2 regions of the Methyloparacoccus murrellii genome follow, and region 2 is predicted to be linked to the other one. Evidence: predicted binding sites of a transcription regulator. Region 2 holds the regulator's gene; the other holds the start of a gene.
The links. The regulator HrcA, encoded in region 2, represses chaperone genes, less so after heat shock. The targets are predictions, from matches to a motif close to TNTTAGCACTCNNNNNNNNNGAGTGCTAANA.
Positions count from the first base shown of each region.

Region 1: the regulator HrcA is predicted to act here: its motif matches at 3,092-3,122, upstream of groES (co-chaperone GroES).

Region 1 is NZ_BAAHXD010000032.1:17,408-32,524, forward strand. It holds gene thrS (threonine--tRNA ligase) at 1-699, opposite strand, end outside; tRNA gene ACYQ1H_RS10210 (tRNA-Val) at 751-827, opposite strand; gene groL (chaperonin GroEL) at 1,043-2,680, opposite strand; gene groES (co-chaperone GroES) at 2,734-3,024, opposite strand; gene ACYQ1H_RS10225 (response regulator transcription factor) at 3,326-3,889, opposite strand; gene ACYQ1H_RS10230 (ATP-binding protein) at 3,886-5,229, opposite strand; gene msrA (peptide-methionine (S)-S-oxide reductase MsrA) at 5,273-5,938, opposite strand; partial or broken gene hslO (Hsp33 family molecular chaperone HslO) at 6,019-6,888, shown strand; gene ACYQ1H_RS10245 (cytochrome c oxidase subunit 3) at 6,940-7,821, opposite strand; gene ACYQ1H_RS10250 (cytochrome c oxidase assembly protein) at 7,843-8,400, opposite strand; gene ctaD (cytochrome c oxidase subunit I) at 8,578-10,164, opposite strand; gene coxB (cytochrome c oxidase subunit II) at 10,195-11,379, opposite strand; gene ACYQ1H_RS10265 (DUF2244 domain-containing protein) at 11,426-11,902, opposite strand; gene bioD (dethiobiotin synthase) at 12,025-12,726, opposite strand; gene bioC (malonyl-ACP O-methyltransferase BioC) at 12,723-13,529, opposite strand; gene bioH (pimeloyl-ACP methyl ester esterase BioH) at 13,526-14,302, opposite strand; gene bioF (8-amino-7-oxononanoate synthase) at 14,299-15,117, opposite strand, start outside.
Region 2 is NZ_BAAHXD010000010.1:9,414-24,530, forward strand. It holds gene ACYQ1H_RS04330 (DHA2 family efflux MFS transporter permease subunit) at 1-1,466, opposite strand, end outside; gene ACYQ1H_RS04335 (2Fe-2S iron-sulfur cluster-binding protein) at 1,482-2,462, opposite strand; gene ACYQ1H_RS04340 (group I truncated hemoglobin) at 2,490-2,882, opposite strand; gene norR (nitric oxide reductase transcriptional regulator NorR) at 3,293-4,855, shown strand; gene mtaB (tRNA (N(6)-L-threonylcarbamoyladenosine(37)-C(2))-methylthiotransferase MtaB) at 4,914-6,206, opposite strand; gene ACYQ1H_RS04355 (ligand-gated ion channel) at 6,246-7,382, opposite strand; gene dapB (4-hydroxy-tetrahydrodipicolinate reductase) at 7,445-8,266, opposite strand; gene dnaJ (molecular chaperone DnaJ) at 8,347-9,477, opposite strand; gene dnaK (molecular chaperone DnaK) at 9,577-11,505, opposite strand; gene grpE (nucleotide exchange factor GrpE) at 11,583-12,155, opposite strand; gene hrcA (heat-inducible transcriptional repressor HrcA) at 12,234-13,295, opposite strand; gene ACYQ1H_RS04385 (NAD(+) kinase) at 13,541-14,431, shown strand; gene recN (DNA repair protein RecN) at 14,769-15,117, shown strand, end outside.

The sequences.
Region 1 (15,117 bases), on a different contig from region 2:
GCACAGATAATCCTTGAGTTCCTTCCTGTCCGCCCATGCCGTGCCGTAGATGCGCTGCAACATCTCGTTGCGGGAGTCGCCGCGCCAGTAGGCACCCGCGATCTTCATCAGCTTGAAGGCCTTCAGCCTGCCGGTATCCGGCACATGAGGCCCGCGGCAGAGGTCGATGAAGTCCCCCTGACGATATAGCGAGATCGGCTGATCCGCAGGGATATCGCGGATAATCTCCGCCTTGTAGCACTCGCCCTGCCGGAGAAAGAAGTCGACTGCCTCGTCCCGCGGCATTTCCCGCCGCTCCACCGGGAGCGACTGGGCAGCCAGCTCTTCCATCTTCCTCTCGATGGCCGCAAGATCATCCGGCGTGAAGGGCCGCTCGTAGGAAAAGTCGTAATAGAAACCGTTGTCGACCACCGGACCGATGGTGACCTGAGCGGATGGGAACAGCGACTTCACCGCCTGCGCCAGCAGGTGGGCCGTGGAATGGCGGATGACCTCCACACCCTCCACATCGCGACCGGTGACGATGGCAACCTCGGCATCACCATCGATGACCCGGGAAAGATCCACCAACTTCCCGTCGACGCGGCCGGCAAGCGCCGCCTTGGCCAGACCAGCCCCAATGGACGCCGCCACCTCCATGAGCGAGACCGGATGATCGAACTCCCGGCGCGAACCGTCTGGCAGCGTTATGACAGGCATAGAAAACCTCAAGGACAAAAAAAGCACCGCGCTGCGATGCTTTTCCAGATTTGGTAGGCGCGATTGGACTCGAACCAACGACCCCCACCATGTCAAGGTGGTGCTCTAACCAACTGAGCTACGCGCCTGCAATCAAGCCCATCATTATAGACAAATTTTGACGCATGACAAGCCCCTGAAGAAAATCGATCGCCATGCCCACATCAGCAGCCGCTCGCCCATGAGATTCCCTACCCGGCAAGGCTGCGCCGGACAACAGAAAGCCCCATCGAGATGGGGCTTTCGATCGGATCGGGCAAGGCTCCAGGGGAGCCTCGCCACACTCGGGCGCGACGTCCGGCGGTTACATCATGCCGTCCATGCCACCCATTCCGCCCATGCCACCCGGCATCGGCGCCTCGGCCTTGGGCTCCTCGGCAATCATCGCCTCGGTGGTGATCATCAGACCAGCGACGGATGCCGCATTCTGCAGAGCGCTGCGGGTTACCTTGGCGGGGTCCAGAATGCCCATGGTCACCATGTCGCCATATTCACCGGTAGCGGCGTTGTAGCCAAAGTTGCCGCTGCCCTCGGCGACCTTGTTGAGGACCACGGAGGCCTCATCGCCGGCGTTGGCAACAATCTGACGCAGCGGCTCTTCCATCGCGCGACGGGCGATGCCGATGCCGACATCCTGATCATGGTTCGCGCCCTTCAGGTCGCGGATTTTCTGCAAGGCACGGATCAGGGCCACGCCACCGCCCGGGACGATGCCTTCCTCGACCGCGGCACGGGTCGCATGCAAGGCGTCCTCGACGCGAGCCTTCTTCTCCTTCATCTCGACCTCGGTCGCCGCGCCCACCTTGATCACGGCGACGCCACCGGCCAGCTTGGCCAGCCGCTCCTGCAGCTTTTCACGATCATAGTCGGAGGTCGTCTCGTCGATCTGCTTGCGGATCTGGGCAATGCGGCCCTGGATCTTGTCGCTGCTGCCGGCACCATCGATGATGGTGGTTTCTTCCTTGGTGATCTGCACGCGCTTGGCGGTACCCAGATCCTCGATACTGGCCTTCTCCAGCGACAGGCCGACTTCCTCGGCGATCACGGTGCCACCGGTCAGGATGGCGATATCCTCCAGCATGGCCTTGCGGCGGTCACCGAAGCCGGGCGCCTTGACGGCCGCGACCTTGAGAATGCCGCGCATGTTGTTCACCACCAGCGTGGCAAGAGCCTCGCCCTCGACATCCTCGGCGATGATCAGCAGCGGACGACCTGCCTTGGCGACACCTTCCAGTACCGGCAGCATGTCGCGAATGTTGGAGATCTTCTTCTCGCAGATCAGGATCAGCGGGTTCTCCAGCTCGGCGCTCATGCTCTGCTGGTTATTGATGAAGTAGGGCGACAGGTAGCCGCGATCGAACTGCATGCCCTCGACGACGTCCAGGGTATTCTCGAGGCCGGAGCCATCCTCCACGGTGATGACGCCTTCCTTGCCGACCTTGTCCATGGCATCGGCGATGATCTTGCCGATGGCCTCATCGGAGTTGGCGGAAATGGCGCCGACCTGGGCGATGGCATTGCTGTCGGCGCAAGGCACCGACATGCCGTGAATGGCCTCGACGGCGGCCGCGGTGGCCTTGTCGATGCCGCGCTTGAGATCCATCGGGTTCATGCCGGCGGCTACCGCCTTGAGACCTTCGGTCAGGATGGACTGGGCCAGCACGGTGGCGGTCGTGGTGCCGTCACCGGCGATGTCGGAGGTCTTGGACGCCACTTCCTTGACCATCTGCGCCCCCATGTTTTCGAACTTGTCGGCAAGTTCGACTTCCTTGGCGACGGAGACACCGTCCTTGGTCACGGTCGGCGCGCCGAAGCTCTTTTCCAGAACCACGTTGCGACCCTTGGGGCCGAGGGTCACCTTGACGGCCTGCGCCAGGATGTTCACACCACGGATCATGCGGCTACGGGCATCATCACCAAATCGTACGTCTTTAGCTGCCATATTGCTTAATACCTAATGCGGTTGAATCGTTGAGGGATTGGAAGGGCGGGGATTCAGCCTTCCAGGATCGCGATGATGTCGTCTTCGCGCATGACCAGGATTTCCTCGCCATCGACCTTGACCTCAGTGCCGGCATACTTGCCGAACAGCACCTTGTCACCCGCCTTGACGCCCAGCGGCCGAACCTGGCCATTGTCGAGGACCTTGCCGTTGCCTGCCGCGACAACCTCGCCGCGAACCGGCTTCTCGGCAGCGGAATCGGGGATCACGATGCCGCCCGGCGAGGTACGCTCCTCCTCCAGACGCTTGACGATGACGCGATCATTCAAGGGACGAATTTTCATGAATAGCTCCTTGTGCCAGGTAGTTTGGTAAGGATTCGGCGCGGACAGGTATCGGCCGGAGCCCCCCTGTTAGCACTCAAATCAGGCGAGTGCTAATCATATAGCGCCGCCCACGGCTGTCAAGCCATGCGACGGCATCTGCTGGCATTACGGCTGTCAGACGGCAAGAACGAGGCGGGGCAGCCCTTCACTCACGCACAAGAGGCTCGATTCAGGGGATACCAGGGAGGAACGGCATGTCGGAGGCAGGTGCCGGAAGGAGGGACCGGAGCTCAGGCAACGCAATCGGTTGACCGGCGGCTCAATCCTTGACAGGCCGCTTTTCCAGCTTGCGCTGCAGGGTACGGCGATGCATTCCCAAGGCGCGGGCGGCCGCCGAGATATTGCCGCCATGCTCGACCAGCACCTTTTGCAGGTGCTCCCATTCGAGCCGGCGGATCGACAGCGGCTTGTCCTTGATCTCGACGAACTCGTCGCCCTGCTCCTTGTGGAGGGCGGAAACGATCTCGTCGGTATCCGCCGGCTTGGCCAGATAATGCACAGCCCCCAGCTTGATGGCCTCCACCGCGGTGGCGATGCTTGCAAAGCCTGTCAGCATGACGATCCGGGTGTTGGCATCCAGCTCGTGCAGCCGCTTGACCAGCGCCAGACCGGACTCTTGCCCGATCCTGAGATCGATGACGGCAAACTCGGGCTCGATCTCCTCGGCCAGACGAATGCCCGTCTCCACATCGGTGGCCACATGCACCTCATAGCCCCGCTTCCTGAGCGCCTGATCCAGCACGCCACAGAAGGTCGGATCGTCATCGACCAGCAGGAGAGAGGGGCGCTCCAGTGGTTCATCCAGGGGCATCGTATCGCTCATGCCATTCTCCAGGGGCTCGTCAGGGGCAGAACAATCCTCGTCTGGGTGCCACCCCGCGAACGCGGGGTCATTTCGATGCTGCCACCCAGGCGATGAATGGTGGAAAAGGCCAGGAACAGACCGACACCCAATCCATGATCCTTGGTCGAAACCGGCGCCTTGCCGAGCTGCTCGGAAACCGTCGGCGCAATCCCTGGCCCTCGGTCCAGCACCCGCAAGACCACCGACTGCTGATCCCACGAGACACGCAGGTCAATACCCTTGGGCGAGACCTCGGCCGCATTGTTAAGGATGTTCACCAGGGCGTGGGTCAGTGTCAGCTCGGCAAGAAACTCCGGTGCTGGCGAGTATCCCTGCTTCTGATAGCTCAGCTTGATGCCGGGCCGCTGATTGCGCCAACTAGCAACCACCGAGTCCAGATAGGCCGTGAGCGGCATGACATGGCCGCTTTCCGCACGGATTTCGCCGGCGGTGGCGGACATCACCGAGAGCGCCTGCTTGCAGCGCGCCACCTGCTCGCGAAGGATCCTCATTTTGTCCGCCAGCTCGGCATCCTCGGCGCAGGCGCATTCATTTTCGATTTCCTTGATGAGGATCGCCATGGTTCCCAGCGGTGTGCCCATCTCATGCGCGGCTCCCGCCGCCAGGGTGCCCAGCGCCACGACCCGCTCGTTACGGAGGCTTTGCTCGCGCGCCTCCGCCAGGCTGCGCTCCCGCGCCCGCAGGGTCTTGGCCATCTCGACCACGAAATAGGCCACCATCACGGCACTGAAGACGAAACCGAACCACATGCCGAACACGTGCAGATCCAGATCGTGCTCCGGCAGCATCGCATGCATCGCATGCGCGCTCTCGCCCTGGAAGACCAGCGGCTGGATGTCCGGCAATGGCTGGTAGTAACTCATCAACAGCGTGTAGCAGCCGGTCGTGAAGATCACCATGTACCAGGTGTACTCCTGGGGCAGCACGGTGGCGGCGATGATCAGCGGCAGGAGGAAAAACCAGGCGATGGGATTGGTGGCGCCACCGGTGAAATACAGGATGGCGGTGATCGCCAGTACATCGCAGGACAACTGGATGAACAGCTCATTCTCGGAGATCGGCTCTATCGAGCCCAGGCGCAGCCAGGTCCACCAGTTGAAGACGCCCAGCAGCGTCAGGATGCCCCACAACGGCACCTCGCGCAGCGGGATTTCGAGACCGTAAAGACTGATGAAGATGATCAGCCCTTCGCCAATGATCATCAGATTGCGCAGTACGAACAGCCAGCGCAGGTTCTGCCGCGCATCCCGTGCCAGGTGCGCGGGCGTGGGAATGCTGGAAAGCGGCCCCGTGCTCATGCAGGGAATCCCGCCCCCGGCCCGGTCACAGACCCCGCGCACCTCATGCCGCGGCGCCCTCCTTTGGGGAGACCGCCGGATAGGGCACGCTCAACCCCCCGAGGCCGCAATATCCGGCCGGATTCTTGGCGAGATACTGCTGGTGATAGCCTTCGGCAAAATAGAACGGCGGCGCCATCGCGATTTCGGTGGTAATTCCTGCCGGGCGCCCGGCCTGCGTCAACGCCGCCTGATAGCGATGCTGGCTTTCCCGGGCCCGCTCCAGCTGGGACGCATCTTCCACATAGATGACGGAGCGGTACTGGGTGCCGATATCGTTCCCCTGCCGCATCCCCTGGGTCGGGTCATGGGACTCCCAGAACACCTTCAGCAAGCTGTCGAAGGCAACCCTTGTGGGCTGATAAACGACTTTCACAACCTCGGCGTGGCCGGTCAAGCCACTGCAAACTTCCTCGTAGGTGGGATTGGGGGTATGACCACCGGCGTACCCCACGGCAGTGACGTAGACGCCCGGAATCGGCCAGAACTTGCGCTCCGCCCCCCAGAAACAGCCAAGGCCGAACACCACGGTCGAAGCATCCGCAGGATAAGGCGGCAGCAGCGGATGGCCATTCACATGATGCGCAGCCGGGATGGCCACGGGTTCCGCCCTCCCGGGCAAGGCCTGGGATGGCTCGGGCAGGGCGAGTTTGCTCTTGTAACCGAACATGGCGATTCCTCCAGGCAATCGGCAACGGCCGACAGCGATACCCTACTATAATCGTTTAGCCTTCCGCAGGACATCCGATCATGAACGAGCAGGACCAGTTTCGACGTTTCTTCTTCGAAAACCTCGGCATCCGTGGCGAAATCATCCACCTCACCGCGACGTTCGAGGCTGTCAGGGGCACAACCGATTATCCGGAGCCTGTCGCGAACCTGCTGGGCCAGGCTCTCGCCGCGGTCGTATTGCTCGGCGGCACCATAAAATTTTAGGGATCGCTGATCCTGCAGATTCAGGGCCCCGGGCCCGTCACCACCCTGGTCGCGCAGACGACCCATCAGCTGGCTGTCCGCGGGCTGGCCCACTGGCGGGGGATTCCCGCCGGCAGCACCCTGGCAAGCAGTTTCGGTGATGGCCGGCTGATTCTGACCATCCAGCAGGACGGCCGCGATCCTTACCAGGGTATCGTCGCGCTGGAGGGCTGCTCACTGGCGCACTCCCTGGAAAATTACTTCCGTCAGTCCGAACAGTTGCCGACCCGCCTGTGGCTGTTTGCGGACGGCCGGCGAGCTGCGGGAATGTTGCTACAGAAACTGCCCGGCGGCGAGTCCCGGGAAGAGGACTGGACGCGCATCAACTGTCTTGCCGACACCCTGACCCGCCAGGAACTGCTGTCCCTGCCAGACGAAGCCTTGCTCTACCGGCTGTTCCATGAAGAGCACGTCCGGCTGCTGGAGCCGGAACCGGTGGTCTTTCGCTGCAGTTGCTCCCGCGCGCGCATCGAGAGCGTTCTGCTGGCGATGGGATCCGGCGAAGCCGGGGCCATCCTGGACACCGAAGGGGAAATCGCCGTTGACTGCGAATTCTGCAACCGCCACTACCGCTTCGATCGCGTGGATGTCAGCGCGCTGTTTCGAAACGCGCCGGCCATAAAACCCATGTCAACCCGGCACTGAGACAAAAAAATCGCGCCGAGGCGCGATTTTTTTGTCAAGCCGAAAACAGCCCTAGAGCCAGTAAACGAAAATGAACAGCCCCAGCCAGACGACATCGACGAAGTGCCAATACCAAGCGGCCGCCTCGAAGGCGAAATGGTTGTGGCTACTGAAGTGACCGCGCAGACTCCGCAACAGCACGACCGTCAGCATGATGGCACCGATGGTGACGTGCAGGCCATGGAAGCCGGTCAGCATGAAGAAGGTGGAGCCATAAATGCCGGTGCCCAAGGTCAGGCCCATCTCGGTATAGGCCTCGTGGTACTCCACGCCCTGCAGGAACACGAACAGGAAGCCCAGCGCGACGGTCAGCGCCAGGCCGATGATCAGCTGGCGACGGTTGTCCTTGAGCAGCCCCCAGTGCGCCCAGGTCACGGTGGCGCCGCTGGTGAGCAGGATCAGGGTATTGATGGCGGGGATACCCCAGGCCGCCATCGGCTCGAACTCGCCGCCCTCCTTGCCACCCAGACGCTCCGGGCCGTTGGTCGGCCAGACATTCTGGAAGGTATCCCAGAGATACTGATGCGTGGCCATGCCAAGGTTGGCCCCCTCGCCCGCCATCCACGGCAATGCGTAGACGCGACTGTAGAACAGGGCGCCGAAGAAGGCGGCGAAAAAGAAGACTTCCGAGGTGATGAACCAGATCATCCCCATCCGGAAGGAAACGTCCACCTGATGGTTGTACATGCCGGCGACGCTCTCACGTATCACCGAGCCGAACCAGATGAACATCATGTAGGCAACGATACCGCCGCCCGCCCACATCATCATCGGCCCCAGATCGGAACCGTTGAGGTAGTTCGAGAAGCCGGCCAGCAAAACAAACAGGCCAATGGACCCGAGAATGGGCTGCGTCGCCTTGTGTGGTAGATAGTAGGAACCGTGTAAAGCCATGATGATTTCCCCTGCTCGTCTCTAGTTCTTCGTGGGCGGTGATTGGGATTCGGTAATATCGAAAAAGGTGTAGGACAAGGACAGATCGGCCACCGACTCCGGCAACTCCGGATCAATGACGAATCTCACCGGCATCGCCCGCTCCTCATGCGGCTCGAAAACCTGCTCGCTGAAACAGAAACACTCCGATTTCTTCAGAAACCGGGTAGCCCAGCCTGGCGCGATGCTGGGGATGGCCCGGCCCACCAGTCGCCTGCCGGACTCGTTGATTCCGTAGAACCTGACCGTCTGATATTCCCCGGGATGAACCTTGAGCTTGGTGGTCTCCGCACGGAACTTGAGCGGCATGCTGCCATTCACGGTCGTGACGAACTCGACCGTCACCCACCGTGAGGTGTCGACCTTGCCCGCCGCCTCAGCCTGCGCCTCGGTCTTCACCTTGCCGTTCAGACCCGTCAGCTCGCAAAAGACATCGTACAGCGGCACCAGCGCAAAGCCGAAGCCGAACATGGCGATCACGACCAGCACCACTGGCCAGATCACCCGTCCATGCCTGGGTCTCTTCCGGTCCGGGATCACGGCGCAGCCCCTGCTTCCGTCATCACGCGGTAGATCGCATAGACATACAGCCCTATGGCAACGATGCCGATGAGCACAGCGAGTACTATGTTTTTCTTACGACGGTCCATCGTGAGGTGATCCCGGGAAAGGGGCCGCCCGGTGGTTCAGGCAGCCCGCAAACGCAGAACCGATGCTCTAGCGAATATCCGGTGCCGTCTCCCAGGTATGGTAGGGCGCGGGCGAGGGCAGATTCCACTCCAGCCCATGTTCCCGGGCATCCTCCCACACCTCGTTGGTCACAGGCTCGCCTACACCACGGATGCTCTTGATGACGACATAGCACAGGATCAACTGGGAGAACCCGAACACGAAGGCGCCAACACTGGACCAGGCATTGAACTCGGCAAACTGCAGGGCATAGTCGGGAATCCGCCGCGGCATGCCGGCCAGGCCCAGGAAGTGCTGCGGGAAGAAGCAGACGTTGACGGAAATGGTCGTCAGCCAGAAGTGCAGCTTAGCCAAGCGCTCGTCGTACATGACGCCCGTCCACTTGGGCAGCCAGTAGTAGACAGCGGCAATGATGGCAAAGACAGCCCCGGACACCAGCACATAGTGGAAGTGCGCGACGATGAAGTAGGTATCATGGTACTGCAGGTCGGCCGGCGAGATCGCCATCATCAGGCCGGTGAAGCCACCCATGGTGAACAGCACGACGAAGGCGATGGCCCACAGCATTGGCGCCTCGAAGGTCATCGCGCCCTGCCACATGGTCGAAAGCCAATTGAAGACCTTCACACCGGTCGGTACGGCGATCAGCATGGTGGCATAGGTGAAATACAGCTCGCCCTCGACCGGCATGCCGACCGTGTACTGGTGGTGAGCCCAGACGATGAACGACAGGAAACCGATCGACGCCGTCGCGTAGACCATCGAGCTATAGCCAAACAGCGGCTTGCGGGCAAAGGTCGGGATGATCTGGGAAATGATGCCGAACGACGGCAGGATCAGCACGTAGACCTCGGGATGGCCGAAGAACCAGAATAGATGCTGGTACAGCACCGGGTCACCGCCACCCGCCGCATTGAAGAAACTGGTGCCGAAGAATTTGTCGGTCAGCAGCATGGTCACGGCACCGGCGAAGACCGGCATGATGGCAACCAGCAGGAATGCCGTGATCAGCCAGGTCCACACGAACAAGGGCATCTTCATCAGCGTCATGCCCGGTGCGCGCATGTTGAGGATGGTGACGATGATGTTGATGGCCGCCAGGATCGACGAGATGCCGAGAATGTGGATTGTGAAGATCGTGAACGGGAAGGCCGCGCCGGTCTGCAGGACCAGCGGCGGATACAGGGTCCAGCCAGCGGCGGCGGCACCACCCTCCATGAACAGCGTGCTGACCAGCATGAGCGCCGCGAACGGCAGCAGCCAGAAGCTCCAGTTGTTCAGGCGCGGCAGGGCCATGTCAGGGGCCCCGATCATCATCGGGATCATCCAGTTGGCGAGACCGGCGAAGGCCGGCATCACGGCGCCGAAGACCATGATCAGCGCATGCAGGGTGGTCATCGAGTTGAAGAACTGGGGATCGACGAACTGCATGCCCGGCTCGAACAGCTCGGCCCTGATGACCAGCGCCATGGCACCGCCAACCATGAACATGACCAGCGACGTGATCAGGTAAAGCGTGCCGATATCCTTGTGATTGGTGGTCGTCACCCATCGCATCAGGCCCTTGCCGGGGCCATGGTCGTGGTGATCGTCATGAATTGCCGTGACGGACATAGGATTCACCTCTTCGGGAATGGGTTCGGATTAGGGACGCGCCGCGACATCGCCGGCGGTGACAACATCGCCCGTGCTGTTGCCCAGTGCGTTGCGCTGATAGGTAATGACTGCCGCGATCTCCTCGGGTTTCAGGATATTGCGGAAAGAAGCCATGAGCGGAGGCTTGCCGTTCAACACCAGGTCGACATGGGCTTCGACGGGCCCACTGGCCACGGCGCTACCCTTGATGGCCGGGAACAGGCCGGCGATGCCCTCACCGTCCGCCTGATGGCAGCTGAGGCAGTGCGCCTCGTATACGGCCTTGCCAGTTGCCAGCACCGCGCGCTTGTCGTCGGCAAGCGGGGCTTCCGCCGCCGCACTGGCGGCAGGTGCCGACGGCTCGGCTGGCGGGGCCTCCTCGGCTGCCGCCGACTTGATCGGACCCGCATGGCCACGTTTCTGCTCGGCCAGCCACTGCTGATACTCGGCCTCCGGCTTGGCGATCACCACAATCGGCATGAAGCCATGGTCGCGACCGCAGAGTTCGGCGCACTGACCGCGGTAGGTGCCCGGCTTCTCAACCTTGACCCAGCCATCGGTGATGAAGCCGGGAATCGTATCCTTCTTCCAGCCGAGATCCGGCACCCACCAGGAGTGGATGACGTCGCCGCCGGTGAAAAGGAAGCGTATTTTCCTGCCGACCGGGATCACCAGCGGGTGGTCGACCTCGAGCAGGTAATTCTCGACGGATGCCGGGCTGACGCCGGAACCCAGCTGCCGGGCCTGATTGCTCTTGGCGTCCAGGGTGCTGAAGAAGCTGACCCCCTCGTCCAGATACTCGTACTTCCACTTCCACTGGTAACCGGTGACCTTGACGGTCAGATCGGCGCCGGCGGTATCGTAGGTCTTGATCATGACCTTGGTGGCCGGAACAGCCATGCCGAGCAGGATCAGGAAGGGAATCACCGTCCAGACAATTTCCAGCTTGGTGTTCTCGTGGAAAGTTGCCGGCACCACACCCTTGGACTTGCGGTGATGGATCAGCGAATAGACCAGCAGGCCGTAGACCAGAACGCCGATGCCAACACAGATCCAGAAGATCAGCATGTGCAGGTCATGGATGTCTCGGCTGAGTTCTGTCACACCCTCGGTCAGGTTGAGCGTGTAATCGGCACAGGCTTCGCCGACGCCCATGGATCCCGCAACCGCCAGCAAAGTTCTCAAGTTCTTCACGTAACCCTCTCTCAACAATCTAAAGCCAGGATTCATCCGATCGACGCTAGGATCGTAAAATCTGTTGGAGTTCGCGGAACAACGTCATCCGCTCCTCCTCGGGCAGGAAACCGCCGACATCGACCTGCCGGCCATGGGAACGGAACGTCAGCCGGCCGGGATAACCCCTGAACCGCGGCTGGATCCACTCAAGGGTCAGCCAGGCTCGCTGGAACCGGTATACCGTCTCGGGTGCCTCGCGCCCCCGCTCCAGAACCACCTGCGACGCCCCGATCGTCAGGACCTCACGGGTGCGCCCGCCATCGAGACTGGCCCTGAAGGCATAGATCAGCAGCAGCCACTCCAGCCCCGAGAAAGGCAGGACCAACCACAACCCGGCGACCGCAAAACCGGCGCCGATACCGATCACCACCAGGCCAGCGACAGCCAGCACCCAGAAGGCTTCCCGACCGCTCAGCGAGCGGTTGGCGCTCAGCACATAGCGGATGACGCCATCAGCCTCATCCCGCGCGGATTCAACCATGGAAACAACCCGAAAACTGCGCCATGCCAGTGGTGCGACCTACCCTGGACAAATGGCGAAACATCCGAACGCACGCCGCAGATGGCCAAGCTTGGGCTGGATACAAGTTTTGGAATGCTAGCTCAAGGCACCAGCAGGCGCAAGATTTCACCAATTTTCCAGTGGGCATTCTCGGTAGATGTAGTGTGTCCGGATTGCCCCACAAACGGCAACTCGCCCAGCGGCGAGGACGCTAGGCAGTCCGTCAGGGTCGCCAGGACACCGGCGCCATGCGGCAGCTCCGGCTCCAGGTGATTGGCGATCCAGCCGGCTATCCGCGCGCCTGAAGCCAGCAGGGCTGCCTGGGTCAGGCGCGCATGGTTGATACAGCCCAGCCTCAGCCCGACGACCTGTATCACCGGCAGATCCAGGCGGCATGCCAGGCCCGCGACATCGGTCACCTCGTTCAGCGGCACCAGCCAGCCACCCACGCCTTCCACGAGGACGCAGTCGGCCAGCCCCGACAGCCGACCCAGAGCCGCCTCGATCACCCCCGGCTCGACCCGGCAGCCGGCGGCTGCGGCCGCCAGATGGGGCGACACCGGGCCCTCGAAGACGCAGGGGTTGACCCAGTCATAGGGCAGCGGGACTGACGCGGCCCGCAGCAGCGCCAGGGCATCCTCGTTGACCCAGCCACCCGCCCGCCACTCGGCACCCGAGGCCACCGGCTTCATCCCGACCACCCGCAAGCCCTGCGCCTGCAAGAGACGCATCAGCCGGACCGTGACATGCGTCTTGCCGATGCCGGTATCGGTGCCGGTAATGAAGAATCCGCGATGCGTCATGCCGGGATCGCCTCCCTGAGCCAGATACTGCCCGCGATGACCTCGAAGCTCGCGACCACCTCGGCCCTGTCGCCCGCCTGACTTACGGGATAGGCCGCCACCATCCGTGCCAGCGTGGACTTGCCGGTCAGATGCCGCGGCCGATCCGGCGTCAGGTTGCGGGCCCCCAGGCGCTTGAGTTCGCGCATCAGCGACATCACGTCCGGGTAATCCAGACGGCGGCATTCGCCATGCAGGTCGGCGCATGGCCACCCGGCGGCCTCGAGACAGGACGTTACCATTGCGATATCCGCGAACTCGTTGACATGGGTGTGCCCGTCGACCTCGGCCCAGGCTTCACGCAGTTCCCTGAGGGTGCCGGAACCCAGGGTGGAGAACAGCAGCTGCCCACCGGGACGCAGCACCCGGCGGAATTCGGCGAACGTCGTGCGCAGGCAGGAAGACCACTGGATGGCCAGGTTGCAGAACAGGATATCCACGGAAGCCGAGGCCAGCGGCAACGCTTCGGCATCGGCGACAATGCAGGCGCCCGGGAAGCGCTGACGGGCCTGCCGCAGCATGCCTTCGGCGATATCCAGCGCCAGCACCTGCGCCTCCGGAAAGCGGTGCGCCAGGGCAAGGGAGAAGTACCCGGTGCCGGCACCGACATCGAGCACGCGGCGCGGTCGCACCGACGGCGCAAGCTTGGCCAGCAACCCGTTTCCCACCGACCGCTGCAAGCCTGCGACGGCATCGTAGGTCGTGGCCGCCATGCCGAAAGAACGCGCCACCAGCCGCTTGGCCGGACGGTCGAGAGCCCTCATGGCGGCAGCATGTCCAGCGCCTGCCGGCATGCCCCGGGATGCGTCAGGAACGGCAGGTGCGCCGCGGCCGGAATGACCTCGACCCGCGCGCCGGGATTGAGCACCCGCAGGACATCGGCCAGCGCCACCGGCACCAGTCGGTCGCGGCCACCGAGCAGGCTGACCAGCGGCCCGTCAAAGTCGGCCTGAACCCTGCGCAAATCCTCTTCCAGCAACAGCCTCAGCCCACCCTGCAGGGCGCCGGCCTCCGCGTGTGGCCGCGCCGTAAGCTGGGCCTCCAAACGCCTGGCCATCCCCCTCGGGTTATCCATGCCGTGGGTCTGCAGGCCAATGAAACGCCGCAGCGTGGCCAGGATGTCCCCCGCCAGGCTGGCCGCCATCTGCTCCAGCAACTCGCTCGCCACGCCGGGCCAGCCGGGCGCGGCCGTGAAACGCGGCGTGCCGGCCAGCTGAACGAGTCCCCGCACCCGCCCGGGGTGCCGCGCCGCCACCCCCAGTGCGATCAGGGCGCCCAGCGACCAGCCCAGCCAGTATGCCGAAGGCGGCACCACGGCCACGACCGCATCGACCACGGCCGGCAGCGAATAGTCTTCCAGGGGCGCGCTGTAGCCATGCCCCGGCAGGTCGATCACCGTGATCCGCCAGCGCGATGCCAGCAGCTCCAGGAAGTCCTGCCAGATGGCGCCGTGCATGGCCCAGCCGTGCAGCAGCACCAACTCCGGGCCGGAACCGAAGGTGTCGACATGAACGCCATGGGCAAGCCGTTCGCTCACGCCGCACTCCCCTCCATCCGCGGCCCGCGCACCGCTATCGCATCGCCCTGAAAGCAGGTCCCAGGCAGCCGCGCCAGAGCCTCCAGCAAACCGTCGACCTGAACATCGCCATGCGCCGCCGTCAGCGTCACCCGCAAACGGGCCGTCCCCACGGGCACCGTCGGCGGCCGGATGGCGCCGACCCAGAAACCGGCCGCGCGCAGGCGCGCGCTGGCCTCCAGGGCCAGCCGATTGTCACCGACCAGGATGGGCTGAATGGGCGTGGCCGATTCCGCCAGCGGCAGCCCCAGCTGGCGGGCGCCTGCCCGGAAACGGCGAATCCGCTCGTCCAGCAGCGCGCGGCGCCAGCTTTCCCGGCGCGCCAGCGCCAGCGCCGCCAGAGTGGCCGTTGCGACGGCAGGCGGCAGGGCGGTCGTGTAGAGATAGGTTCTCGCCTGCTGGACGAGATATTCGATCAGCTCGCTGGCGCCAGCCACAAAGGCGCCGAAGCTCCCCAGAGCCTTGCCCAGGGTTCCGACCAGGATGGGAACGTCATCCGGCGTTGCGCCAACGGCGTCCAGGAGACCGCCGCCCCGCTCGCCCAGCACGCCCACACCGTGCGCATCGTCGATCATCAGCCAGGCTCCGGTGGCGCGGGCCGCCGTCGCCAGCGCCGCGACCGGGGCGGTATCGCCATCCATGCTGAAGACACCATCGCTGGCGATCAGGGCATGGCCGCCCCCGGCATGCTCCAGGACCGACCGCAGTGCCCCGGCATCGCCGTGCGGGTAACGCCTGAGCCGCGCACCCGACAGACGGGCGCCATCGATCAGGGA
Region 2 (15,117 bases):
ACGAACAGCCAGCCGGCCAGCCAGAAGGCTTCGTCGATGGCGAAGATCGCCGCATGCTGGGTCACCGTCCTGGCCAGCCGCGCCTCTGCCGCCGCCGGGCTGAAGCCCTGCTGGATCAGGCGCTCCAGCGCCGCCGGGGTCTGCGGATCGAGCAGCGTGAGTCGTTCGACGAAGCGGCTCTGATGGAACGGCGTGCGCCGGTACAGCACCACCCCCGCCAGGGTGATGCCGAAGGCGCCCGAGGCCAGTCGCAGCAGGTTGACGAGTTCCATGACCCGCGGCTGCTGTGCCGCCGCGACACCGTGCAGCAGGATGACCGTCAGCGGGGCGAACAGGCTGCCTAGGCAGAGACCTTCCGCCAGCTTGGGCCAGAGGATCTGGTCGAAGCTGGCCGGCTGATCGTAGCGGCTGATCCAGAAATAGGTCAGGGCGAAGCCGAACAGGCTGGCACTGGCCAGCCAGCGCGCGTCCATGCGCGAGGATAGTTGGTGGGCGACGATGCTGGCCGGCTTGGACAGCAGGAGCATCGGCAGGAACACCATGCCCGCCAGCTTCGACGAGTAGCCGAGCAGCAGCTGCAACTGCACGATCAGCAGCGACAACAGGCCCTGGAAGCCGAGGAAGCCCAGCGACAGGGCCAGCAGGGCGATGGCGACATTGCGCGAGCGCAGCACGCGCAGGTCGACGAAGGCATCCGGCTGGCGGAGCAGGTGGAGGATTGCCCAGGGCAGGCAGAATCCGGTGATCAGGGTCAGCACCATGACCTCGTCCGCGTTCAGCCAGTCGAAATCGTTGCCGAGATTGAGCAGGTTCTGGGTACCCATCAGTACACCGCTGACCAGCAGGAAACCCGTCCAGTCCAGACGCGTCGCGGCGGTGGGTGCCGATGGCGGGAGCGAGCCGATGCTGGCCTGGAGCGCCAGCAGGGCGATGGGGATGTTGCTCCAGAACAGCCAGCGCCAGCCGTGTTCGTCCGCCAGCCAGCCGCCCAGGGTGGTGCCGACGGTGAACGGCGTCAGCGCGAACAGGCCCCACAGCGCCAGGCCGAGCGGCTTGTGCCGCTCGCTGACGGTGCCCAGCGCCAGCTTCTGGCTGACCGGCAGCGCGATGCCGCCACTGAGGCCCAGCACGATACGGCAGGCCAGGAATGCGGCCAGTTCCTCCGCCAGCGCGCAACCCAGCGAGGCAAGGGCGAATGCCGCGTAGGCCCCGCTGGCCACCCGGGCATCGCCGTACCGGCGGCTCAGCGCCCCGGCCAGGGGGAAGCCGATGGCCAGGGCGATCATGAAATCCGTCTGTGTCCAGGTGCCGAAGCTCGGCGCCACGCCCAGCGAGCCGGCCACTCGCGGCAGCATGGCGATATAGGCGCCGGCATTGAACAGGACCGCGACATGGCCCAGGCTGAGTGCCGTGTGGGTCAGCCAGCCCTGCCATTTTGCCGTCGGGACAGCCCTGGCCGTACTCATGCCCCGCCTCTACCTTCAGAGGGAGGTCGTGACGTTGACCGTGAAGGCGTCGGCGTAGATGTCCTGGATGGCGGCGCCGGCCAGGAAGGCCTGCATCTGCGCCTGCTGAACCATGGCCGGATGTCCGCAGAGATAGACCCGCCAGTTCTTCAGCTCGGGCACTTCGCGCAGCGCGACCTCGTGCACGCGCCCGGCCGCATGGTGGGGCGGCACCACCGCTCCCGACAGGCAGGGGACATAGTCGAAATTGGTGTACTCGCGGGTGAGTTTGCGCAGTGGATCGGCCAGATAGAGGCCATCGGGATCGCGGCTGCCGTGGAACAGCCGGATGGGGCCGGTATGTCCCTGCTCCAGGGCGTCGCGCAGGATGCCGTACAGCGGCGCGAGGCCGGAGCCGGTACCGATCAGCAGGATCGGCTGCTCGGGCTGGCCCGGCACGTAAAAGCACTCGCCGGCCGGCCCGCGTATGTCGACGGTATGGCCGACCCGCAAGTGCTCGTGCACCCAGCCACTGACATGGCCGCCCGGCAGATGGCGGACATGCAGGTGCAGGTGATCGTCCGCCGCCGGCACGCTGGCCAGCGAGTAACTGCGCGCCAGATGCTCGTCGCGCAGCAGGTGAATGAACTGACCCGGCCGGTAGTCCAGCGGCTCATGCGGCCGCAGGGCCACCAGCAGGATGTCCTTGGTGAGGGGGTGCAGGCTCTCGACGGTGGCCGGTATGGCTGACTCCTGCTGCGAGGGCAGGGCGACGCACAATTCCTCCTCCGGCCGGCAGATGCAGGCCAGGAAGTACTGCTGCATCCGCAGGGTATCCTTCAGTCCCTGCTGGGCGGCTTCCGGCGGCTGGCCGTCGAGGGCCTTCATCATGCAGGTCTGGCAGACCCCGTTGCGGCAGGAGAAGGGGATCGGCGCGCCATGCTGCAGCAGGCAGTCCAGCACGGACTGCTCCGGCTCCAGTGTATAGCGCTCCGTTTCGAAGCGTATGGCAACCATGAGAGGCTCCTGCGCGCTCGCGTGTTCTTAGCGGCCCAGCACGTCGCTCCGGGTGCTCTCGGCGATGGTGAGCACTTCCTCGACCAGGTTTTCCGGGACATTCAGCTCCCGCAGGGTGCCGCCCAGGTGCTCCATCACCACATCGAAATGATGGTCGTTGAGGCCCATCTGGACCAGACGGGCGTGGCCGCGGCGCATGTCCTGGCCGGTGTAGTTGTGCGGACCGCCGAAGGCCATGGTCAGGAAAGCCTTCTGCTTGGCAGCCTGCTGGGCCATGTCGACGCCAAAGAAGAAATTGTTGATGCGGGCGTCGCTGATCACCTTGCGGTAGAAGATGTCCACGGCGGCGTTGACCGCGGGTTCGCCGCCGAGCTTGTCGTACAGGGTGGCGTTCTTGGTGTTCTGGGTGGCGTCGGTCATGAAGGTCTCCTTGCTTGAATATTGTTTTTCGTCACCGGCGGGAATGCCGGCGGCGTGCGGCGCCGTTTCGCTGGGGCGGCGGCCCGCGCCTGGGGAATAGCAAGTCGTGGGCCAGTCTGTCGGACAACCACCCTGGTGCGTCGCCAGGGTCGCCGCATGTGGCTACAACTGATTGAAAAACAAGTAGAAAATTTGATGTGGTGGGCATCGGACATGGTCGTCGGGCGGGGCGGCAAGCGGCTGGCTTGCAACCCTGGCAGGGGCCCATGCGTGTCATAATGACAATGCCCGTTCCGGCCTGCCCGGGGCACACCTGTCGATTTATCTCAAGCTGCTGAAATGAAAAAGCTTTTCCTGATTTGTTGGCCAGTGCAGGCGGTACGTGTCGGATCAACATCGGTGGTGTCGAAATGACATCGATGTCCCTGGCCGACCCGCCTGTCACCCGCCAGGCCGATATCGACGAGGCCATTCGCGCCGCCGTCCTCAACCTGACCGCGAACCTGTCGATGAAGGACCGGCTGGAGCGGTTTCTGGAGATCTTTGCCAGCGTGACCGGTAACGAGGCCTGTGCCTTGCTGCGCTACAAGGACGGGGTGCTGGTGCCGGTGGCGGCACGCGGGTTGTCCCCGGAGGTGCTGGGACTCACCTTCCGTCCCGGGGAACACCCCCGCTTCGCCGCCATCGTCGCGTCGCGCGACCCGGTGCGGTTTGCCGCCGACGATCCGCGGCCGGACCCTTACGATGGCCTGATCGCCAAGGATGCCAGCGGCACGCTGGCGGTCCATGCCTGCCTGGGTTGCAGCCTGTACAACGAGAACACCCTGTTCGGCGTGCTGTCCGCCGATGCCCTGCGGGCTGGGGCGTTCGAACGGATCGACGACCACGTATTCCAGGTCTTCGCCGCCATCGCCACGGTGGCGCTGCGCTACGAGACCTATATCACCACCCTGGAGACCTTGGCGCGTCACCGTGGCCAGGTGACGACCGAGCTGGTCAACGAGGCGCTGGAGCGCAGCCGGCCGCTGTTGGGCAGGAGCCCGGTCATGCAGGCACTGAATCGCGAGATCGGCGTGGTCGCGCGCTCCGACCTGACCGTGTTGCTGACCGGGGAAACCGGCGCCGGCAAGGAGGTGCTGGCGCGCATCCTGCACTCCCGTTCCAAGCGGGCCGCCCAGCCGCTGGTCTATGTCAACTGCGCCGCCCTGCCGGAATCCCTGGCCGAGAGCGAGCTGTTCGGTCATGTGAAGGGCGCCTTCACCGGCGCCGGCAGCGACCGGGCCGGCAAGTTCGAGCTTGCCGACGGCGGCACCCTGTTCCTGGACGAGGTGGGCGAGCTGCCGTTGTCGATCCAGGCGAAACTGTTGCGGGCCGTGCAGTTCGGCGAAATCCAGCGCATCGGTTCGGATCGTTCCCACCATGTCGACGTGCGCATGATTGCCGCCACCAACCGTGAGCTGCCGGCGGAGGTCCGCGACGGCCGTTTCCGGGCCGATCTCTACCACCGGCTCAGTGTCTATCCGGTGCGGGTGCCGCCCCTGCGCGAACGCCCGGAGGACATTCCCATCCTGGCCGGCCACTTCCTCGAACAGTCGCGCACGCGCCTGGGACTGGCCCGCTTGTCGCTGTCCCGCGCCACCATCCAGGTGCTCTGCCACTATGGCTGGCCCGGCAATGTGCGCGAACTGGAACATGTGATGCTGCGGGCCGCCCTGCGGGCGGCCGACAAGCAGGGCGACAGCGTCGTCATCGAACCCCAGCATCTGGAAGGGCTGGGCACCGAGCCGGCGGTGCCGGACGTGGGAGGGGCAGGGTTGGACGCCTCGATGGCGGAGGCCGTGGCGGCCTTTCAGCGGGAGCTGATCGAGACGGCACTGGCTCGCGCGCGCGGCAACTGGGCCGAAGCCGCGCGCCTGCTGAAGCTGGATCGCGGCAACCTGCACCGCCTCGCCAAGCGCCTGGGCGTTAAGTGACCGGTCGGATGCCAGCGCAGGGACAGGCGTCCCGGTTTGACGGGGGAGCGGCGGGAGATCAGGCGAGCTCGCCCAGCAGGTAGCCGCCGTCCGCCACCCAGCCCAGCAGTCTCGCATCGGCCAGGGTGTAGCTCAGGCGCGAATCCTGCTCGTGGCGCAGCGGCATGCCGACTTTCAGGAAGTTCGGCGTATAGCCGAAGATCCAGCGCTGGCCGTCGTCCAGCGTGCGGACACCCTCCCACAGGATCGGCAGGGTCTGCCCGACATGGCTTTCGGCGAAGCGCCGTTTCTGGATCTCGGCCAGATCGTGCAGGGCACGGCTGCGGGATCTCTTGACATCGCCGGGAACGGCGCCTGCCAGGCTCGCGGCCGCGGTTCCCATGCGTGGCGAGAAGCTGAAGATGTGCAGGTGGCCGAAGCCGACACGCTCGACGAAGGACAGAGTTTCGCGCCACTCGGCCTCGGTCTCGCCGGGGAAGCCGACGATCAGATCGGTGGTGAGATTGATGGCCGGCACGCTGCCGCGCAGCCGGTCTGCCAGCCGGGCGAATTCGTCGGTCCGGCAGCGGCGGGCCATGCGCTTGAGCACCGTGTCCGAGCCGCTTTGCAGCGGCAGGTGCAGGTGCGGCATCAGGCGCGGGTGCTCGAAGAGGCGGATGAAGCGCTCGGGAATGTCCCAGGGTTCGAGCGAGCCCAGCCGCAGCCGGGGAATGTCGGTGTCCCGGAGCACGGCCTCGACCAGCTCGCCCAGGCTGGCGCCAGTGTCGCTGCCGTAGCCGCCGAGATGCACGCCCGTCAGCACCGCCTCGCCTATGCCTTCGGCATGCAGGCGGTTGATCTCCTCGACGACCTCGGCGATGGGGCGGCTGCGCTCCTCGCCGCGCGCCACGGTGACGATGCAGTAGGTGCAGCGGTAGCGGCATCCGTCCTGGACCTTGATAAAGGCCCGGTGGCGTCCGAGCCGGAACAGGGCGGTGGCGCCCGGTTCGGTCGACAGCGCCGGCATGAGCGGCAGTGCCAGGCGTTCGCGGGCGATCTCGACCAGCCGGTGCTTGTCGGCATTGGTTACCACCAGGTCGATGCCCAGCGATTCGGCTTCCTGTGGCTTCAGGGAGGCGTAGCAGCCGCTCATGATCAGTTTGGCGGCAGGATTCTCGCGGGCCGTCCGGCGCAGCAGGTGGCGGGACTTGCGCACCGCATCCTGGGTGACGGCGCAGGAGTTGAGCACTACCAGATCGGCTTCCCCCGGGGTGTCCACCAGCCGGTGGCCATCCGCCTGGAACTGCTGTGCCCAGGTTTCCAGCTCCGCCTCGTTGAGGCGGCAGCCGAGTGTCTTGAGATGTACGCGCATGGGGTCAGCGTTCCTGATGCAGGCGGGGAGGCATGGCCGTCACTCCCACAGCATGGCAAACCACTGGATCGCCAGCAGCAGGGTGAAACCCACGCACAGGCCGACCTGGACGCGTCGGTCGATGCGATCGATGTGCCGGACCGTGGCGCTCTGCCAGACGGCGTCCGTCTGGTGCAGCCGGTTGGATGCCCACAGGAACAGCCCGAACAGCAGCAGATTGACGACGTAGCAGGCGTTGTAGACCATGTCCAGGTAAGTCGCGTAGGGCAGATCGGGCAGTTTCTCCCGGTAGCCCTGCTGCAGGAAGACCAGGGTCAGCAAGGCCGTCGGCGGGATTCCCAGCCTGACCTCCCACAGGGCGGGAGAGAGCATCGGCGACAGCAGCACCAGCGCCATGACCACAACCAGCGGCAGGAACAGCTTGAGCAGGGCGGCGTTGACCGATTGCTGGTAGACGGTGGCGAACATCACCTGCGCGACTGGCGCGGGCAGCAGGCTATGGTCCGGGTTCAGTCCGAAGCGGGAGCCGTATTCGTGCTGATGGCGTTGCACGTCGAAGCCGATGGTCCTGTAGCCTATGAGATCGCTGTAAAGACCGACTCCCGAGTCTTCCCGGTCGGGCACCAGGGCCAGCGGCAGGTGCCCGGCGCGTGTCAGGTTTTCGGACAGTTCCAGCACCACCGGCAGGCGGATGCGCTGGAACGGAAAGCGGCGGAAGTCGAGTTCGGCGACATAGAACTGCCCGGAGAATTGCAGGCTCTGATGGTAACGGCCATCCGCCAGGCGAATCGGAGCGGGGTAGACCGGTTCCAGCCTGGAATCCCAGCTATCGATCAGGTTGACCCAGTTCAGCCACTTTTCCGGCGGCAGGTTCTCGTTCGCCAGCACGGTCTGAACCCTTTCCGGCCAGTTCAGCCAGATGCGCCCGACGGCATTGAAGGTTTTGTCGTCCACCGAGAACAGGTAGTTGTTTTCGATATAGACGCCGACTTCCAGCGTCTCCGCATCGGCGGGCGGCGCAGAGGGGGCCGGCAGCAGGCGATCGCGATGGCCGGCCTCGCCGGGTTCCAGCAGGCCAGCGCGCATCAGGCTGACCACCAGTGCCGAGACGCCCAGGAACAGGCCCAGCGCGAACAGTATGGCCCGGTCCGGATTCGGCAACGGCAGGCGTCTCATGGGTTCAGGCCGGGATGGCCGGGCAGCGCTCCCCGGCAGCTGACATTTCTGCCCGCACGGGTCTATCGCCTCTGGCCGGCTGCCTTCAGGTCCAGCACGTCCTGCATGTCGTAGAGCCCCGCCGGCCGGTCCGCCAGCCAGGCCGCCGCCCGCATGGCGCCCCTGGCGAAGGTCAGGCGGCTGGAGGCGTTGTGGGTGATTTCCACCCGCTCGCCTTCGTCGGCGAACATGACGGTGTGTTCGCCGACGATATCGCCGGCCCGGATCACGGAGAAGCCGATGCTCCCCGGCGCGCGCTCGCCGGTATGGCCCTCGCGGCTCCAGACGGCGCACGATTTCAGGTCGCGGCCCAGCGCAGCGGCCACCACCTCGCCCATGCGCAGCGCAGTGCCGGAGGGCGCATCCACCTTGTGGCGATGATGGGCCTCGATGATCTCGATGTCGGTGGTGTCGCCCATCACCTGCGCGGCGATTTCCAGCAGCTTGAGGCAGAGATTGACCCCTACGCTCATGTTGGGTGCGAGCACGATGGGGATGTCCTGCGCCGCCCGTTCGATCACCGCGCGCTGTTCCTCGCTGAAGCCGGTGGTGCCGATGACCATGCGCTTGCCCCAGGTCCGGCAGTATTCAAGGGCCGCGAGCGAGGGCTCGGGGCGGGTGAAGTCGATCAGCGTGTCGAAGGCGTCGTGCCGGTCGGCAAGGCTGTCGGCCACGCGGACGCCGCAGGCCGGGAGTCCCGCCAGAGCGCCGGCATCGCTGCCGATGGCGGGGCTGCCGGGCCGTTCCAGGGCTGCCGCCAGGGTCAGTCCATCGGCCTGCTGACAGGCATTGATGAGGGCATGGCCCATGCGGCCAGCGGCGCCGTGAATGGCGACTCGAATCATGTGGATCTCCCCGGTGTCGGTGGTATGGACAAAAAAGCGGGCGCCCGTGGCGCCCGCCGAAAGGTCTGACGATGCGGCGTTCAGAGCCCGATTTTATCGAAAAACTGCTTGACCCCATCCAGCCAGCCGTGAGTTTGCGGGCTGTGCTTGCTGCCGCCGCCACTCAGGGATTCGTCGAGCTGGCGGATCAGTTCGATCTGTTCCTTGTTGAGGTGGACCGGGGTCTCGATGCGTACCCGGCACATGAGATCGCCGACCGGGCCGCCGCGAACCGGTTTCACACCCTTGCCGCTGAGGCGGAACAAGCGGCCGGTCTGGGTTTCCGGCGGGATCTTGAGCGCTACCTTGCCGGACAGGGTCGGCACCTCGACCTCGCCGCCGAGGCAGGCGTTGGCGAAGCTGATGGGCACCTCGCAATAGAGGTTGGCGCCGTCACGGGTGAAGATGGGGTGGTCCTTGACGTGCACCTGCACGTACAGGTCGCCGGCTGGTCCGCCCGCCTCGCCGGCCTCGCCCTCGCTGGACAGGCGGATGCGGTCGCCGGTATCGACGCCGGGCGGGATCTTGACCGACAGGGTCTTGGTATCCTGCGTGCGGCCCTGGCCATGACAGCTGCGGCAGGGATCCTTGATCTGCTTGCCCGAGCCGCGACAGGTGGGACAGGTCTGCTGGACCGAGAAGAAGCCCTGCTGCATGCGCACCGCGCCATGGCCATGGCAGGTGGGGCAGGTGACGACCGCGGAGCCCTTGCTGGCACCGCTGCCGTTGCAGCTCTTGCAGCTGACCAGGGTCGGAATCTGGATCTTGACCTCAGTGCCGGCCACGGCATCTTCCAGGGAGATTTCCAGGTTGTAGCGCAGGTCGGAACCCCGCTGGGCACCGCCGCGGCTGCGCGAGCCGCCGCCACCGAAGATGTCGCCGAACACATCGCCGAAGATGTCGCTGAAATTCGCGCCCCCGAAACCGGCGCCGCCGCCCATGCTGGGATCCACGCCGGCATGGCCGAACTGGTCATAGGCCGAGCGCTTTTTCGGATCGGAGAGCACGTCATGCGCTTCCTTGATCTTCTTGAACTGCTCCTCGGCCTGCGGATTGTCGCGGTTGCGATCCGGGTGGTACTTCATCGCCAGGCGGCGGAAGCTTTTCTTGATCTCGTCATCGCTCGCATTGCGGGATACGCCGAGCAGTTGGTAGTAGTCTTCTTTCGCCATAACGCAAAATGCCGCGTCACGCGGACGCGGCTTGGGTGAAGGTGGGTCGGAGGGGCGGCGGACTTCGGTCTGCCGCCCCGGGTTCGCCGCGCGGAACGATTACTTCTTGTCGTCCTTGACTTCCTCGAACTCGGCGTCGACGACGTCCTCGTCGCCGGCCTTGCCCGCAGACTGTTCCTGGGCGCCGGCCGTCGCACCTGCCGCGCCGGCATTCTGCGAGTAGAGCCGCTCGGCCAGCTTGCCGGATACCTCGGTGAGGTGCTGGGTCTTGCGGTCGATGGCCTCCTTGTCGTCGCCCTTCATGGCCTCCTTGAGTTCGTTGATGGCGGTCTCGAGGGCGCTCTTCTCGCCCGCTTCGGCCTTGTCGCCCAGCTCGTCCAGGGTCTTCTGCGCGGCATGGATCAGCGAGTCGGCGTGGTTGCGCGCCTGGACCAGCTCGTGCAGTTTCTTGTCCTCCTCGGCATGCAGCTCGGCGTCCTGCACCATGCGCCGGATTTCCTCCTCGGACAGGCCGCTGGAGGCGGTGATGCGGATCGACTGTTCCTTGCCGGTGGCCTTGTCCTTGGCGGATACATGCAGGATGCCGTTGGCGTCGATGTCGAAGGTGACCTCGATCTGCGGCATGCCGCGCGGCGCCGGCGGGATGTCGGCCAGGTCGAAGCGGCCCAGCGACTTGTTGTCCCGCGCCATTTCGCGCTCGCCCTGGAGGACGTGGATGGTGACCGCCGTCTGGTTGTCATCGGCGGTCGAGAATACCTGACCGGTCTTGGTCGGGATGGTGGTGTTCTTCTCGATCAGCTTGGTCATCACGCCGCCCAGGGTCTCGATGCCCAGCGACAGCGGGGTGACGTCCAGCAGCAGCACATCCTTGACCTGGCCGCCGAGCACGCCACCCTGGATGGCCGCGCCCAGTGCCACGGCCTCGTCGGGGTTGACGTCCTTGCGCGGTTCCTTGCCGAAGATCTGGGTCACCATCTCCTGGACCTTGGGCATGCGGGTCTGGCCGCCGACCAGGATGACCTCGTCGATCTGGCTGGCCTTGAGGCCGGAGTCCTTCAGGGCGGTCTCGCAGGGGCCGCGGGTCTTCAGCACCAGATCCTCGACCAGCGACTCCAGCTTGGCGCGGGTCAGCTTCAGGTTGAGGTGCTTCGGGCCGCTGGCGTCCGCGGTCACATACGGCAGGTTGATGTCGGTCTGCTGGCTGGAGGACAGTTCGATCTTGGCCTTCTCGGCAGCCTCCTTGAGGCGCTGCAGGGCCAGCGCATCGTTGTGCAGGTCGATGCCGTTGTCCTTTTTGAATTCGTCGCAGATCCAGTCGATGATGCGCAGGTCGAAGTCCTCGCCACCCAGATGGGTGTCACCATTGGTGGACAGCACCTCGAACTGGTGCTCGCCGTCGACTTCGGCGATTTCGATGATGGAGACATCGAAGGTGCCACCGCCGAGGTCATAGACCGCGACCTTCATGTCGCCCTTCTTGCGGTCGAGACCGAAGGCCATGGCCGCCGCGGTCGGCTCGTTGATGATGCGCTTGACTTCCAGGCCGGCGATGCGGCCGGCGTCCTTGGTGGCCTGGCGCTGCGAGTCGTTGAAGTAGGCCGGCACGGTGATGACGGCTTCCTTGATCTCCTCGCCCAGGAAGGCCTCGGCATCCTTTTTCAGCTTCATCAGCACCCGGGCGGACACTTCCGGCGGCGCCATCTTCTTGCCGTTGACCTCGATCCAGGCATCACCGTTGTCCGCCTCGACGAGGCTGTAGGGGACCAGATGGATGTCACGCTGCACGACATCGTCCTTGAAGCGGCGGCCAATCAGGCGCTTGACCGCGAACAGGGTGTTCTTCGGATTGGTGATGGCCTGGCGCTTGGCCGACTGGCCGACCAGCACCTCGTTGTCGGGGGTGAAGGCCACGATGGAAGGCGTGGTGCGTGCGCCCTCGGAATTCTCGATGACACGCGGCTTGCCGCCTTCGAGGATGGCGACGCAGGAATTGGTGGTGCCCAGGTCGATACCGATGATTTTTGACATTTATTTCTCCGGGTAATGCGTGAATTCAGAATGGATCGCCGATGCTGAAGGCTGATGTGGGGCGTGGCGCGCCGTTTTCAAGCGCCGCCCTGGATGGCCTGCGAGACGACGACCATGGCAGGGCGCAGCAGGCGGCCATGCAGCAGGTAGCCCTTCTGGTAAACCTTGATGACGGTATTGGGCTCGGCTTCGTCGGTGGGTTGCATGGCCATGGCCTGGTGCAGTTCGGGATTGAATTTCTCGCCCTCGGGATTCACCGGCGACAGCTGGAATTTCTCGAACGTGGCAAGCAGCTGCCTGAGGGTCAATTCCATGCCCTCGCGCAATTTGGCGACTTCGGGGGTGTCGCTGGTCTCGACGCTGAGGCCCAGTTCCAGGCTGTCGGCAACGGACAATAGCTCGCGGGCGAACTTTTCCAGCCCGAATTTGCGGGCATCCTGCACATCCTTGTCGGCGCGACGCTTGAGGTTCTCCAGCTCGGCCTGGGTTCTGACGAACTTGTCCCAGTTTTCCTCGGCCTGCCGGGCCAGCTGGTTGAGCTGCTCGGTCAAGTCCCGAGGCGCATCCTGTTCGGCGGGCACTTCGGTCCCGGTTGCGGTCGTGTCGGGCGTTTCCTGCTGATCTTCGGGCAAAACGTCGTCCGGGCTCATGTGAACGGGCTCCATCGTGTGAAATTGGGTTGGTGGGATTGGGTGATCGGCCTGGCCAGCCGTCTGGCCGGGCTGCCTTCAGCTAAATTGGGGCAGGGCTCTGTGATTCAAGGCAGCGCCGACCAGTTTGGCGGTCAGGTCGACCAGCGGGATCACGCGCTCGTACTTCATGCGGGTCGGCCCGATGACGCCGAGCACCCCGACGGCCTGGTCGTTGATGGCATAGGGTGCGGTCACCAGGCTGCAATGGCCGAGCGCGCGGTGGCCGGATTCCTCGCCGATGAAGATCTGCACGCCGGGCGATTCGATGCAGCGGTCCAGCAGCTGCATCATGGCTTCCTTCTGGTGCAGGGCCTCGAACAGGCTGCGGAACTGCTCCATGTCGGCCAGTTCGGAGAAGTCCATCAGGTTGATTTCGCCGGACACGAACACCGGGCTGCGGCGCTTGCCGCGATCATCCAGGGCCAGGTCGGTGAGGGTGGCGGCATCGAGGATTTCCTGGCTCAGGCGATCGCGGGTTGCCTGGATTTCCCGTGCCAGGGTGGTGCGGACACTGTTGATGTGCTTGCCGTTGAAACGGCTGTTGAGGAAGTTGGCGGCCGCCTGAAGTTCCGCCGGGCTGAAGTCCCGCGGCACCTGGATGATCTTGTTGTGGATTTGCTGCTGCTCGGTGATGAGGATGACCAGCAGCCGGCGTTCCGACAGCGGCAGGAATTCGATGTGGCTGAAGGCGTTCGATTCCTGCCGGGGCAGCATCACGATTCCCGCCATGTGGGTCACCTCCGACAGCAGGCGGGAGGCGGTTTCCAGCACGTCGCCCGGGGAGTCCTGGAGCAGGAGATCTTCCCTCAGCTGGTGGACAATGGCGTCCTGCAGGGGTTTGACCGTCATCAGGGTGTCGATGAAGAACCGGTAGCCGGATGCCGTCGGCATGCGTCCGGCGGAGGTGTGCGGGGCGGTGATGAGACCCATGTCTTCGAGGTCGGCCATCACGTTGCGGATGGTGGCGGGGCTCAGGTTGAGCCCGGCATCCTTGGCCAGCGACCTGGAACCGACCGGCTGCCCCTCATTGATATAGCGTTCCACCAGAACCTTGAACAGGTAGGAGGCACGCTCGTTCAATTGATGGATAATGGGCACGGAGTTCCTCGCAGGCTCCCGATTAGCACTCTGACGTGGAGAGTGCCAGAAACTAGCAATCCCCAGATGCAGTGTCAAGAAGCGCCTAACATGCGGCCGTGGCGCCCAGGCCAGTTCAGTCGGGTACCGCGGGCCATGCGCAGCAGCCTGTGGTCGCGCCAGCCAGCGGCAGCCTGGTTGGTCCTGTTGCCAGAATCGATGATGTCCATGCCCTTGACCGCCAAGTTTTGCAGGGTCCGTTGCGCATGACCGCGCTGGCCGGTTTTCGCGTCGCGGCACTGATCGGCAAGCCGGACGCCGGGCGTATTGCGGAGACCCTGACGGAATTGCACGCGCTGCTGATTCGCCGTGGAATCCGGGTGATCGTGGATGCCGATTCCGCGCCTTTCATCCATGGCGTCGTGCCGGATCGCGGCTCGCTCAGGGAACTGGGCCAGCGCTGCGACTTTGCCGTGGTGGTGGGCGGCGACGGCACCCTGCTGGCCGCCGCCCGCGCCCTGGCCGAGTACGATATTCCCCTGATCGGTGTGAATCTGGGCCGGCTGGGTTTCCTGGTCGACATTTCCCCGGCCGATGTCGCCACGCATCTCGATGCGGTGCTGCAGGGCCGTTTCCTCGAGGAGGAGCGCTTCATGCTGGGCGCCAGGGTCATGCGGCACGGCCAGGTGATTTTCCAGCAGACGGCGATCAACGACGTGGTGATACACCGCTCGCATGCCACCAGCATGATCGAGATCGTCACGCATATCGACGGGTTGTTCCTCAATTCCCAGCGTTCGGACGGGTTGATCGTCTCCACCCCCACCGGCTCCACCGCCTATGCCCTGTCCGCCGGCGGACCGATCCTGTCGCCGACGCTGCCCGCCATCGTCCTCGCACCGATCAATCCGCACGCCCTGACCAATCGGCCGATCGTCATCGACAGCCGCAGCACGGTCGGCATCTCGTTCCGGCCCGGCAAGCTTTTCGGGGCCCAGGTCGTGTGCGACAACATTTCCAGCCCCGGTCTGGACATCGACGATACGGTTGAAATCCGCAGGGAAGCCAAGCCCTTCCGGTTGCTGCATCCACTGGGGTACGACTTTTTCGAGATCCTCCGCGTCAAGCTGAACTGGAGCTCGGGTTATCGCATCTAGCGAGAGGGGATTTGCGGGATCTTGCTCCGTGCCAGCGGTGATCCGCGAGGCTTGATTCGGTCCGAGAGCTGTCTGTCCGGCGCGGCCCGGTTATCCACCGTTGCCGTGGGCAAGTCTGTGGACAACCCTTGCGCGAGCCGCTGACGACCGCTAGGGGCAAGGGCTCTGGCCAGCCGGCCAGATTTTGGGCGGCTGGCTTTGATCGCGTGCGAGAATGACCCGGTAAGGGTGTCGCACCCGGCGGCCGCGCGGCCGCCCCGAGGCTTTCGGAAACCGCTTACCCAATAGATCAATAGCTTGTGGCTTGTATGGTTGATTCTGGTTGCCGGGTCTGGCCATGTTGACGCATCTCGATATTCGCGATCTTGCCGTCGTCGAGTCGCTCGGCCTCGCCTTTGCGCCAGGGCTGACCGTGCTGACCGGCGAGACCGGCGCGGGCAAGTCGATCCTGCTGACCGCCCTGGGGCTGGCGCTCGGTGATCGTGCCGACTCGGCGTTTGTCCGGCCCGGGGCCGCCAGGGCCGAGATCAACCTCGGTTTCGACCTGGCCGACAGCCCCGGGTCGTTGCGCTGGCTGGAGGACCAGGAACTGGCGGCTGGCACGGAATGCCTGGTTCGGCGCACCATCGCCGTGGATGGCCGCTCCCGCGCGTTCATCAATGGCAGTCCCGTCAACCTGCAGACCT